One region of the Caballeronia sp. INML3B genome, then DNA from elsewhere that is predicted to be linked to it. Evidence: predicted binding sites of a transcription regulator. Region 1 holds the regulator's gene; each other region holds the start of a gene.
What was found. Region 1 encodes LexA, which represses DNA repair genes until DNA is damaged. Its sites were predicted from a motif close to ACTGTATNNNNATACAGT; they were not measured.

Region 1 (4,149 bases):
TTGCCCGCGATGAAGATCACCGAGCCGTACTCGCCGAGTGCGCGCGCGAACGCGAGCGCGAAACCCGTCAGTAGCGCGGGAAAGACCGAAGGCAGCACGACGCGGCGAAACGTCAGCCAGCGCGTCGCGCCAAGGCACGCGGCGGCCTCTTCCTGCTCCCGTTCGAATTCTTCCAGCACGGGCTGAACCGTGCGCACGACGAAAGGCAAGCCGATGAACGTCAGCGCGACGAGCACGCCCAGCGGCGTGAAGGCGACCTTGATGCCGAGCGGCGCGAGATATTGCCCGATCCAGCCGTTGCCCGCATAGACCGCGGCGAGCGAGATGCCCGCGACGGAAGTCGGCAGCGCAAACGGCAGATCGACGATCGCATCGACGATGCGCTTGAACGGAAACGTGTAGCGCACAAGCACCCACGCGACGAGAAAGCCGAACACCGCGTTGATGAGTGCGCCGCCGAGCGCCGCGCTGAACGTGAGCCGATACGACGCGAGCACGCGCGGCGAGGTCACTGCGCGTACGAACTGCGCCCAGTCGAGCGTCGCCGTCTTCGCGAAGGTGGCGGCGAGCGGAATCAGCACCACGAGGCTCAAGTACGCCACCGTGATGCCGAGCGTCAGGCCGAACCCGGGAAGCGCGCTCGGCTTCTTGAATGTGAGGGTCGTCATCCTTGATTGATCCTTTTTTGCGCCGGGGTGAGGCGCGTTGCTGCTTCGGGCGCGCGGCGTCATGGATGCGCCGCGTCGCCCGCTTCTTCTGTTACTGCGGTTGATAGATCGAATCGAACACGCCGCCGTCCGCGAAATGCGTCTTCTGCGCCTTGGTCCAGCCGCCGAACGTGTCGTCGATGGTGTAGAGCTTCAGCTTCGGAAACTGCTTGGTGAGTTCGGCGGGCACCTTGTCCGAGCGCGGCCGATAAAAGTTGCGTGCGGCGATCTGCTGTCCTTCGTCGCTATACAGGTACTTGAGATAGGCATCGGCGAGCTTGCGCGTGCCGTGCTTGTCGACGACCTTGTCGACCACCGCGACCGGCGGTTCCGCGAGGATGCTCACCGTCGGCACGACGATCTCGAACTTGTCGGTGCCGAACTCTTTCACCGAAAGGAACGCTTCGTTTTCCCACGCGATCAGCACGTCGCCCTGGCCGCGCTGCACGAAGCTCGTCGTGGCGCCGCGCGCGCCGGAATCGAGCACGCCGGCATTCTTATAGAGCTTCGTCACGAAATCTTTCGCGGTCTGCTCGTTGCCGCCCGGCTTGTGCTGCGCATACGCCCACGCCGCGAGGTAATTCCAGCGCGCGCCGCCCGAGGTCTTGGGGTTCGGCGTGACGATCGACACGCCGGGCTTCGTCAGATCGTCCCAGTCCTTGATGTGCTTCGGATTGCCTTTGCGCACGAGGAACACGATCGTCGACGTGTACGGCGACGCGTTGTCCGGCAGGCGCTTTTGCCAATCCGCGCCGACGAGTCCCTTGGAGGCGAGCGCATCGATGTCGTAAGCGAGCGCGAGCGTGACGACGTCGGCCTGCAGACCGTCGAGCACCGCGCGAGCCTGTCCGCCCGAGCCGCCGTGCGATTGCTTGAAGGTCACCGTCTCGCCGGTATCGGCCTTCCACTTTTTCGCGAACGCCTGATTGAAGTCCTGATACAGCTCGCGGGTCGGGTCGTATGAGACGTTCAGAAACGACGTCTGCGCGAAGGCCGACGCGGCCATCCCAACGCCCGCCGCCGTCAGCGCCGCCGCCGCGAGCAGGCGCCGCGCGCCTTTGCCCAATCCCAGTCTGATGCTTTGCATTCCCCGTTCTCCGTCTTATCGAATTGACGGAATCAGTCTATCGAGGCGTCTATATGATTAGAAATAATCGTTATTCACTTTTTTATACGTAAAACTGCTAAGAACGATATTCCTGGATGGAAAAAGCGATCGCGGCCGCTAAGCGTGCGCGCGGCAGCCGCAGACGGGCGAACTTAAAGTAAAGCTTGAAAAGCGCGAAATACTGTATAAAAATACAGTCATCTGTCCATCCATACAGTGCACCAAGGGCCCGAGCCAGTGACCAAGACATCAAAACTTACCGCGCGGCAGCAGCAGGTGTTCGAACTGATCCAGCGCGCGATCGACCGCACGGGCTTTCCGCCGACGCGCGCCGAGATTGCGGCGGAACTCGGCTTCAGCTCGGCGAATTCCGCGGAGGAGCACTTGCGGGCGCTGGCGCGCAAGGGCGTGATCGAACTCGCGGCGGGCTCGTCGCGCGGCATCAGGCTGCTCGGCGATGCCTCGCGCTCCGATCGTTCGGAGGACATGCCCCATCAATTCACGCTGCCGCATCAGAGCATCATGCAGCTGTCGCTGCCGCTCGTCGGGCGTGTCGCGGCCGGGAGTCCGATCCTCGCGCAGGAACACATCTCGCAGCATTACGCCTGCGACCCCGCGCTCTTTTCCAGCCGGCCGGACTATCTGCTGAAAGTGCGCGGCCTCTCGATGCGCGACGCCGGCATCCTCGACGGCGACTTGCTGGCCGTGCAGAAGCGCACCGAAGCGAAAGACGGACAGATCGTGGTCGCGCGTCTCGGCGACGACGTGACGGTCAAACGCTGGAAACGCCGTCCGGACGGCGTCGAGCTCATCGCCGAAAACCCGGACTACGAGAATATTTTCGTGCGCTCCGGCAGCAGCGATTTCGCGCTGGAAGGCATCGCGGTCGGGCTGATTCGTTCAGGCGAGTTCTGAGGTCTCCGCGCGACATGGGCGGGAAGCGAAAGTCGGAGGCAAATCATTCGCTCACTTTCGCAACGGGACAAGAAATGTCTCATTGACATCGCAAGATAGCCTCACCAACCGCTTTCGACGTTCAGTCGAGCCGGTTCAAACATAACAAGCATGACGGCCGCCGTGCGCGGTGCGCCGCGGTGCGTCCTATCGTCTGGAGAGTCATCATGGAACGTTTTGCCCGGCTGCTGCCCTTCCGTCAATTCGGCCGCCTGCGCCATCTGCGCGCGCTGATCGCCTGCGGCATGCCGCGCGCCGAAACTACGTCGGATCTCTTCGACGAAATGCCCGCGCTGCCGTCCCAGCAGCCGGCTTTCGCGCGCGTGTCGTTGAACAGCACAGTGCATGCGGAGCCGGAACAGCGCGCGCCGGTGCGTGTCTATCGCGGCCAGTCACGCGTGATTCTGGTAGGCAAGATCGACGAAGTGTCGCGCATGATCGACCGTTGCATCGCGGAGGAAAACGCGGGGCTCACCGGCGGCATCCTCGCCTGAAACGAGGCGCACCGCCCGCAGAATGTGAATTAACGGGATTTATCACGCGCCTGCGAGGTCAATTTCAGATTCACGTTTTGCAGAGAGGCTTCGCCGTCGCATGTCCCGCACTAGCCGCTCCGTCGCCGCCGCAGTCGTCGTCCTGATTCTCGCCGCGGCGCTCGCTTTTATCTATGCGTCGCCTTACATCGCGCTGAACCGCGTAAAACGCGCAGCCGATGCGCGCGATGCGCAGACCGTCAACGAGTACGTCGATTTTCCCGCGCTGCGCGCGAGCCTCAAGGAGCAGGTCGGCGCGCTGCTCACGCGCCGCGTCGATATACAAAAGAGCGGCAATCCGCTCGCGATCATCGGGGCGATGATCGGCGCAGCGCTCGTCGGTCCTCTGGTGGACTCCTATGCGACACCGGACGGCGTCGCGGCGATTCTGAACGGCATTCCGCCGCGCGGCGATCCGGGCGAGCAGCCGCCGCCGGCCGGGAGCGGCTCATCGGCGGCGCACCCGGACGCGCCGGCCCCCGGCGTCACGACCGCGCAGCAGACACCGAAGGTGCCGCCCCAGACCACGGCCGGTTATCGAAGCCTGAACACGTTCGTCGTCACGTATCAGCACGGCGCCGGAGATGCGCGTTACTCGGCGATCTTCCATCGCTACGGCCTCATGACATGGAAGCTCGTCGCGGTCGATCTCAACGGGTGACGCGTCGAACGTCCTCTTCAGGCGCCGGCTTCGGCCTTGACCGGTTTCGCGGCGTAGGCCGCTTCATCTTCGGCCTCCGCCGATTCACCGGCCTGACAGACGGCTACAAGAATGCTGCACTTCACGCGGTCGAGCAACGGAGTGTTGCCCGCGCCCATCCACCAGCGCGCGAGACCGTTGCGGCAG
Region 2 (4,149 bases), on a different contig from region 1:
GCGAGATGCTGGTTCGCAAAGAGCGTGTCGCCGCCGACCGTGGGCAATTCCTGCGCATGCAAAAGTGACCCGAGACTCGGCTTGTCCTTGTACGAGAGATCCGAGTGCCAGAAATGGCCTGCATCGCCGAGGCCGATCGGCTTGCCGTTCTCGACGATGTTCGACACGATCAGCACTTCCGGATGTCCCGCGAGCGCGAACTGATGCAGCACGTGAATCTGCAACGGGCCGAAACGCTTGCTGAACGCGACCTGCTCATCGGGCGTGATCCGCTGATCGCGAAACACGAGCACGTGATGATCCAGGTGCGCGCGGTGAATGCGCGCGAAATCGGCTTTCGATATCGGCTTCGACAGATCGAGCCCGATCACTTCGGCGCCGAGCGGCGCGTCGAACTGGCGAATCTCGATGGGTTGATCGGCGGCTTCGCGGGATGTGGCAAGGGAAGCGAGAGCGGGATTGAAAGCGGTCTGAATCGTCACGGTCGAATCGATAACCATCGATAACTTCGGGGAAGCGAACAATCTAACGCGCGTCGATTGAGCCGGCAACGAAGGATCCGAGCTTTCGTTATGCGCCGCTGCGATAAAGCCCGCTCAGAGCGGTGAACCAATGAAAGACTTCTGTATTGATCAGCCTAATAGGCATTGGGTGACGAGTGCGCCGTACGGGGAAACGCTTAGTCGCCGGCGGCGTCGAACGGTAATTCGACCTGCACCGGCTCGGCGAAACCACTCTCATCGCGCCCCGCGAGCGCGCTGACGCGCACGCCAAGCAACCGGATGCGGCGATCGAGCACGATTCGCTTCAGGCATTCGGTCGCGGCGCGGCGGATCTCGACCGGATCAGCGGTCGCAACAGGCACGGTGAGATCGCGCGTCACGGTGCGAAAGTCGTCGAAGCGCAGCTTGATGCCCACCGTGCGCCCGACATAGCCTTTGCGCTGCAAGTCCTCGGCGACACGCGTGCACAGGCCCGTGAACTCCGCGGAGAGCGTCGCGCGATCCTGCTTCGGATGAAAGTCGCGCTCGAACGTGGTCTCGCGGCTCATCGACTTGGGTGTCGAACTCACGACGACAGGCCGCTCGTCCTGTCCCTGCGCGATGCGCGCGAGCCATGCGGCATACGTGCCGCCGAAGTGCGTCTGCAGGAACCCGGGATCGGCGGCGGCGATATCGCCCACAGTGACGATGCCGAGCGCCGCGAGTTTTTCGCTCGCCTTCGGGCCGATGCCGTTCACCTTGCGCGCGGCGAGCGGCCAGATGCGCGTCGGCAGGTCGGCCATCGTGAGGATGGTGAGGCCGTCGGGCTTGTCGAGCTCGGAGCCGATCTTTGCGAGCAGCTTGTTCGGCGCGATGCAGATCGAGCACGTGAGCCCGGTCGCCTCGCGCACGGCGTCCTTCATCCGCTGACCGATATCGGCCGGCTCGCCAGGCAGATCGCTGACGTCGATATAAATCTCGTCGATGCCGCGATTCTCGATCTGCGTCGTAAACGTCGCGATCGCGGCCTTGAAGAGGCGCGAGTAGTGGCGATAGGACTCGAAGTCGGTCGGCAGAAGGATCGCGTCGGGCGCGAGCTGCGCGGCCTTCATCATGCCCATTGCGGAAAAGACGCCGAACTTGCGCGCCTCGTAAGTGGATGTGGTCACGACGCCGCGGCCCGCGTAATCGCGCAGGCGCCTGAAGCGGCGCGAGCCGTCGGGGAGCGTCTCGGGCGTGGCGCTGCGGCCGCCGCCGACCACGACGGGCATGCCGCGCAGTTCGGGATAACGCAGGAGTTCGACCGACGCGAAGAACGCATCCATGTCGAGATGCGCGATGCGGCGCGGCGCGGGTGTCGGAGACGGCGTGTCCATTGCGGCGATCAGAACGTCGCTGCGCAACGAGACGCGCTCAAGGCGAAATCGACAGAGGAGAACGCACCGAACATGCTAAGGCAGTGCCGCCAGGCAATAAAAATGGCTTACTGTACATCCATACAGTAATTCGCGCTAGAGCCTGCCCGTGCGCGCGAGCACGTCATTCCGGCGTGCGCTTTTCGGCGAGTGCGCGGCGGCAATCGTCGAAGACCTGCCGGACGACATCCGATTGATAGTTGAGGTCTTCACTGTCGAGGATTTCCTCGACGGCGTCGCGCGCCCAGTCCGCTTCGAGCAGCGCGCAATGCTGCGTGGCGATCTCGCGTGCAATGGCGGCGAGCTTGGCGACCGTGAGCCAGTCCGCGAGGCGCTGATGCCGGTCGAGCCATTTATGCGCGGCCTGCACGTGAAACGAGGCGGCAGGCCAGTCGCCATTCAGGTAATACGCGCCGAGACTGCCGCACGTGAGCCAGCAGAGCAACTCGACGCGGTCGCGGGCACTGAGGATACGAGACACATCGTTCATGGCGGCCTTCACGAGAGACGATCGACGAACGCGGATGACGCACGGCGTTTCGTATCGAAACCCGCATGTAACCCGTATAAAAGCACGATAGCACGGGATGGTGCGGCGCGGCAGTGCCTGCCCGCAGTGCGATCGGATTCACGGTGCGTTGGCGAACGCTTCGTCATGCGAAGGGCGCAATCGCGCATCGAAGGCATGCGATTGCGCTCTCATTCCTTTCTAATTCGCCGGGCATAACCTGCTTTCGTCGGCCCCACTCATATCGGCCTTTTTTCAACGACGGGAGCACATCATGTTTGCACGTCTTTCGCAGTCCATCGACCATCTCTTCTCGATTCACACGCCGGACGAGGCCCGCGACGCCTATCTCGCATCATCGAGCGATCTCGCCGATCTCGAACGCCGCATGCGTCAGGTCGAAACGCAGGATCACGACTACAGCATGTATTTCTGCGGCGCCCTCGGGCGGCATCACGATCGGCCCTGAGCGCCGCGCCGCCGATGCAACGCGCGCTACTTCGTTTCCTCGCGGCCCGCCTGCCCGAGCATCACGGTCCAGCCGAGCCCGCGCACGTTGCGGATCACGCCCGCGCCGAATTTCTTGCGCACCGAATGGATCAGCACGTCCACGGCGTTGCTCTCCACTTCCTTGCCCCAGCCATAGAGCCGGTCTTCCAGTTGGTCGCGCGAGAAGATCGTGCCGGGACGTTCGAGCAGCGCGTGCATCAGCGCGAATTCACGTGCGGACAGCACGCCCGAATTCTCGCCGCAGGTGAGCGTGCGCTGGTCGAGATTGAGGCAGATCGAATCGTCGCCGAGACGCGAGACCGCGTAGCCCGCCTTGCGCCGCAGCACCGCGCGGATGCGCGCAAGGAGTTCGGGCATATTGAAGGGCTTGAGCAGATAGTCGTCGGCGCCGAGATCGAGGCCCTGAACGCGTGTGTCGACATCATCGCGCGCGGTGAGGATCAGCACCGGCGTCGCGTTTCCGCCCGTGCGCGCCTGTCGCAACAGCTCGATGCCCGTCACGCCCGGCAAGCCGAGATCGAGCAGCACGACGGTGTATTCGGCGGCGTTGATCGCCTCGCGGCCCGCGTTGCCGTCGCGGACCCAGTCCACGGCATAGTCGGCATCCTTGAGCGCACGCATGAGGCTCGTGCCGATCTGCACGTCGTCTTCGATCAGGAGAATTCGCATGTTCCACCCCGCGCCTCGCGAGAATGGCGCGCGCCACGCGCCTAGGAATGCGGCCCGAAAAATCCAAACGCACGACCGGTCTATTTAATTCTTCTACTGACCGGTGAAGATCGCTTTGTGCCGCGCAGCGAATGCATTGTAATCGTCGTAAAAGCGCGCGCAAATCCCTACGTGTTGAATACAGGCGCAGGCACGTTTTCGCTGACTTCTTCGACCGGAAAGCTGATTGAAGCGACGATGCCCGATTGGCCGTCGCTGCGGTTTCTCAGCGTGACGTCGCCGCCGTAGCGCGCGGCGATAGCCTTCACGATGGACAAGCCTAGCCCGCTGCCCTCCACGTCCGGATTCGCCCGGAAAAAGCGATCGAACACGCGCGGCAGCAGTGCTTCGTCGATGCCCGGGCCGTTGTCGATCACGTCGATCCAGACCATGTCGCCGTCACGCCGCATGCGCAGGTCGATGGTGCCGCCATCCGGCGTATAGCGCACCGCGTTCGACACGAGATTCTTCACCGCCATCCCGATGTCCGTCTCGACCGCGCGCACGTGCGCGTTCACCATTTCCT
Region 3 (4,149 bases), on a different contig from region 1:
CGCCGAGTGGATGGTCGAGAGAATCAGATAGTCTTCGTCGAGCATCGGCACGCCGGATTCGTCGCTCGTCGCGTCGGGCGGATCGAGCGTGAGCTCGGTGAGAAAGCGCTCGCGCGTGGGATACGTCGACGCGATGCTTTCCATCTGCAGCACGTCGCCGATGCGGATCGCCGCGTCCTCGTGATTGCGCTCCAGATGCGGCTCATACCAGCGGCGGATCATTTCGAACTCCGCCGGCCAGCCGGATTCGCGGCCGCAGAGCTTTGCCATCAGCCCGACGAAGCGCGGCCAGTCTTCGCTGGCGCGTGCGGGCGCCTGAAACCTGGCAATCGCACCCGGCGCCTCGTCTTGCGCAACGCTGTCGAGCAAGCGCCCCGCGATCGCCGGACCGATGCCCGGCAGCAACTGCGCGACCCGAAAGCCCGCGACGCGGTCGCGCGGATTCTCCGCCCAGCGCAGCACCGCCAGCACATCCTTCACGTGGACCGAATCGAGAAACTTGAGTCCGCCGAACTTCACGAAGGGAATGTTCCGCCGCGTGAGTTCGATTTCGAGCGTCGCACTGTGATGCGCGGCGCGGAACAGCACGGCTTGCGCCTTGAGCTTCATGCCCGCCTCGCGCGCCTCGAGCACTTTCTCGACGACATAGCGCGCCTGGGCGGCTTCATCGGCGACGGAGACGACGCGCGGCTTCTGCGCCGAGGCCTTGTCGGTCCACAGGTTCTTCGTATAGCGCTCCGACGCGAGCCCGATCACCGCATTCGATGCCTCGAGAATCGGCAGCGTCGAGCGATAGTTGCGATCGAGCGCGACGGTCGCCGCGGGCGGATCGAAATGGCCCGGAAAATCGAGGATGTTGCGCACGGTCGCGCCGCGAAACGAATAGATGGATTGCGCGTCGTCGCCGACGACGGTCAGGCCGCGCCCGTCCGGCTTCATCGCGAGCAGGATGGACGCCTGCAGGCGGTTGGTGTCCTGATATTCGTCGACGAGCACGTGATCGAAACGGCTCGCGAGATCCGCCGCCACCGATGGCTCGGCCGCGAGATGCGACCAGTACAGCAGGAGGTCGTCGTAATCGAGCACGCTTTGCGCCTGTTTCGCGCTGACGTAGGCCGCGAACAGACGCTTCAGATCGGCTTCCCACTCACGGCACCATGGATACGACTGATCGAGCACGTGGCTGAGCGACGCGCCCGTGTTCACGACGCGCGAGTAGATCGCGAAGCAGGTCGATTTCGCGGGAAAGCGCTTCTCCTTCGACGACAAGCCAAGCTCGTGCCGCACCAGATTCATGAGATCGGCGGAGTCTTCGCGATCGTTGATCGTAAAAGACGGCGCGAGTCCGACGAGATCGGCGTAATCGCGCAACAGCCGCGCGCCGACGCTGTGAAACGTGCCCGACCACGTCAGCCCCTGCGCGATGGCGCTTTTCTTGCCGAGCGCGTTTATCGCGATGCGCGAGACGCGCCGCGTCATTTCGAGCGCCGCGCGGCGCGAAAATGTGAGCAGCAGAATGCGATGCGGATCGGCGCCCTTCACCAGCAGATGCGCGACGCGATGCGCGAGCGTGTTGGTCTTGCCCGAGCCCGCGCCGGCGATCACGAGCAGCGGCCCGCCCGCGCGCCCCGGTTCGTCGACGCCGAATTCGACAGCTTCACGCTGCGCCTCGTTGAGCTTCGCGAGATAGTCGGCGACCTGTTTCGCGGTGGAATCGGACGCGGCGTCGGCGGTGTCGGGAAGCGTGAGCACGTGGAAGAAGGGGGCGGAAATGAGTGACGCACACTGTATATCCATACAACCCGCGCACGCAAGCCTTTGGCTCGACTGGAGTTTTGGCCCCAAAAAGCAGCGAGCCCGGTTCGCGGGGAACCGGGCTCGCATTGGTACGGAAAGCGCGTACTACTCCGCCTTCTTCGCGTTCTTCAGCTTCGCGTCGGCGGCGGCTTCGTTGGCGTCGGACTGCGCCTCCGTCTTCTTCTTGTCGGCCTTGGCTTGTGCGACGGCCGCCTTCTTGTCGGCCTTCGTCTGTTCCTTCGCGGCCTTTTGATCGGCGGCGGTCGGTGCGTCGGACGTCGTCTGCGCGAACGATGCCGCACTCACGCTCGCGAACGTTCCGGCAATCAGCGCCGCCAGTAGCGCATTGATTTTTCGATTCATGATGTCCTCCCTTTTGTAGATGCCGCGAGCCGCACCGCGCGGACTCGCGGCGCGTCACGCTCAGTGCTGCAGGCCCGTGTCCTTCGGCGTGCCCGGCTCCGTCGCGTTCAGTTCCGCCTTCGCGGCGTCCTTGTCCGCCTTGCGATTGATCTTCGCGTTCTGCACTTCTTCCTTGTACTGCGCCTTCGCCTGCTGGTTCTGCGCCTTCAACTCGGCCTTCGACGCCTTCTTCGACGCGCGATACTCGGCGTTCGCCTGCGCGTTCGCGTTGCGGCGCTGGACCAGCGGATCGGTCGGCGCCGGCGCGACGACGTTCTGCTGCGGCGGCGTCATCGGCTGCTGGGCCTGTGCGGGCATCGCATTACCGATCTGGCCGGGCGCCTGCGTGGGCGCAGCCTGCATCGGCTGCACGGTCTGAGGCTGCATCGGGGCGGCTTGGGGCGCGGTCTGAGCATAAGCGCCCGAAGCGGCGAGCGTGGCGATGGCGGAGCCGATCAAAAGGATTCGTGCGCGAGTCATGAGCTAGTCCTCTCTTTAGTTGGCGTCGGCGGCTCTGATCATGGCGAGCGAACCGCGCGACTTTTGTCGATTGGAAAGATGACCGAAGCTGCATCGATCAAACGGTCGGACCGGGCGACGATCGGGCAAGTTCGCGAAAACCAGTCATTGTTACCGAAGGTTTCATCTGGCTACATTTGCCAACCCGTTCACTTGCGTTCCGATTACCGGTCCCGCGATGGCACAGCACGGCGCATGCCCGGCGCACGCATGTTCGTGGTTTATCATGGAGGCCTTTCCCGCTTCACCCGTCCCATGCCGCCACTCCAATTCACCCTCACGAGCGAGTACGTCGAACTCCACAATCTGCTCAAGCTGATGGGCCTCGCGGATAGCGGCGGCTCGGCGAAGGCGCGCGTCGCGATGGGCGATGTCACCGTCGACGGCAAAGTGGAGCTGCGCAAGACCTGCAAGATCCGCGCGGGCCAGAAGGTGAAGCTCGACGGCCAGACGATCCACGTGCGCGCGCCCGAGTAGCACCGCGCCGCTTGCGTGCACGCGCCACGCGCTTGAGAAATCCGGCTCATAAGCGATCACGTCATCGACAGGCCGCACGCGAGGCAATAAGCTAGTCGTCTTTCGTTCTGGTTTCAGCGCCGGGTCTGTAGCGTCGGTTTTCCCGTCAGCGCACGTTTCGCAGTGCGCTCCGCTTGTTGCCCTTCCGCATTCCAGTCCGCGACGCTCAGTGCATTGACTGATGCGCCGCCTTTGTTTCCATCCGATCAGCCATGCAACCGCAAGTCACGCCCGCCGCGCGCGCGCATCAAGGACCGCCGAGCCTCTCGCGGCACGCCGTCGACACGGCGCGTCTCGCCGCGCCGCTCGCCATCGCCCAGCTCTCGCAGATGGCGATGGGCGTCACCGACACCATCCTGCTCGGCTCGCTTGGCCCCGACGCGCTCGCCGCCGGCGGTCTCGGTGCGAATCTCTTTTTCGTCGTCGTGACGCTGCTGCAGGGCGTGCTGACGTCGGTTTCCGTATCGGTCGCGCATGCGCGCGGCGCGAATGCCGACGATCGGGTGCCCGGCATCTACTGGACGGGGCTCATGCTTTCCGTCCTGCTCGCCGTGCCAGCGTTCGTGCTGCTGAGCTACGCCGAGCCGATCCTGCTTGCATTCCACGAACCGGCGACGCTCGCGAAGAACGTCGGTGAATATTGCGCGGTGCTGCGCTGGGGGACGCCTGGCAGTCTCATCGGCGTCGGGATGATGCGCGCGTTTCTGCCCGCGATCGGCGCGGCGCGCCGGCTCCTGTGGATTTCCATCGGCGGAGTTTTCGTCAACGGCTTTCTCAACTACGGGCTGATTCACGGCGCGTACGGCCTGCCGCGCGAAGGCTTTCTCGGTTCGGCCGCAGCGACCGCGATCACCGTCTGGGGCATCGCGATCGCGCTCGTCGCGGTGCTGCATCTGCGGCCGCGCTACAGACACT

Region 2: the regulator LexA is predicted to act here: its motif matches at 1,968-1,985, upstream of dinB (DNA polymerase IV).
Region 3: the regulator LexA is predicted to act here: its motif matches at 1,785-1,802, upstream of NCS58_RS10495 (ATP-dependent helicase).

Annotation. Positions count from the first base shown of each region.
Region 1 covers NZ_JALQDI010000008.1:5,841-9,989, reverse strand. Annotated here, with positions in the region: gene cysT (sulfate ABC transporter permease subunit CysT) at 1-668, opposite strand, end outside; gene NCS58_RS07060 (sulfate ABC transporter substrate-binding protein) at 760-1,794, opposite strand; gene lexA (transcriptional repressor LexA) at 2,053-2,730, shown strand; gene NCS58_RS07050 (hypothetical protein) at 2,937-3,263, shown strand; gene NCS58_RS07045 (DUF2939 domain-containing protein) at 3,364-3,963, shown strand; gene NCS58_RS07040 (universal stress protein) at 3,981-4,149, opposite strand, start outside.
Region 2 covers NZ_JALQDI010000044.1:8,452-12,600, forward strand. Annotated here, with positions in the region: gene NCS58_RS20345 (TauD/TfdA family dioxygenase) at 1-500, opposite strand, end outside; gene dinB (DNA polymerase IV) at 680-1,858, opposite strand; gene NCS58_RS20355 (hypothetical protein) at 2,022-2,387, opposite strand; gene NCS58_RS20360 (DUF3563 family protein) at 2,680-2,874, shown strand; gene NCS58_RS20365 (response regulator transcription factor) at 2,901-3,584, opposite strand; gene NCS58_RS20370 (ATP-binding protein) at 3,752-4,149, opposite strand, start outside.
Region 3 covers NZ_JALQDI010000015.1:289,990-294,138, forward strand. Annotated here, with positions in the region: gene NCS58_RS10495 (ATP-dependent helicase) at 1-1,752, opposite strand, end outside; gene NCS58_RS10500 (hypothetical protein) at 1,903-2,160, opposite strand; gene NCS58_RS10505 (hypothetical protein) at 2,221-2,679, opposite strand; gene NCS58_RS10510 (RNA-binding S4 domain-containing protein) at 2,974-3,195, shown strand; gene NCS58_RS10515 (MATE family efflux transporter) at 3,447-4,149, shown strand, end outside.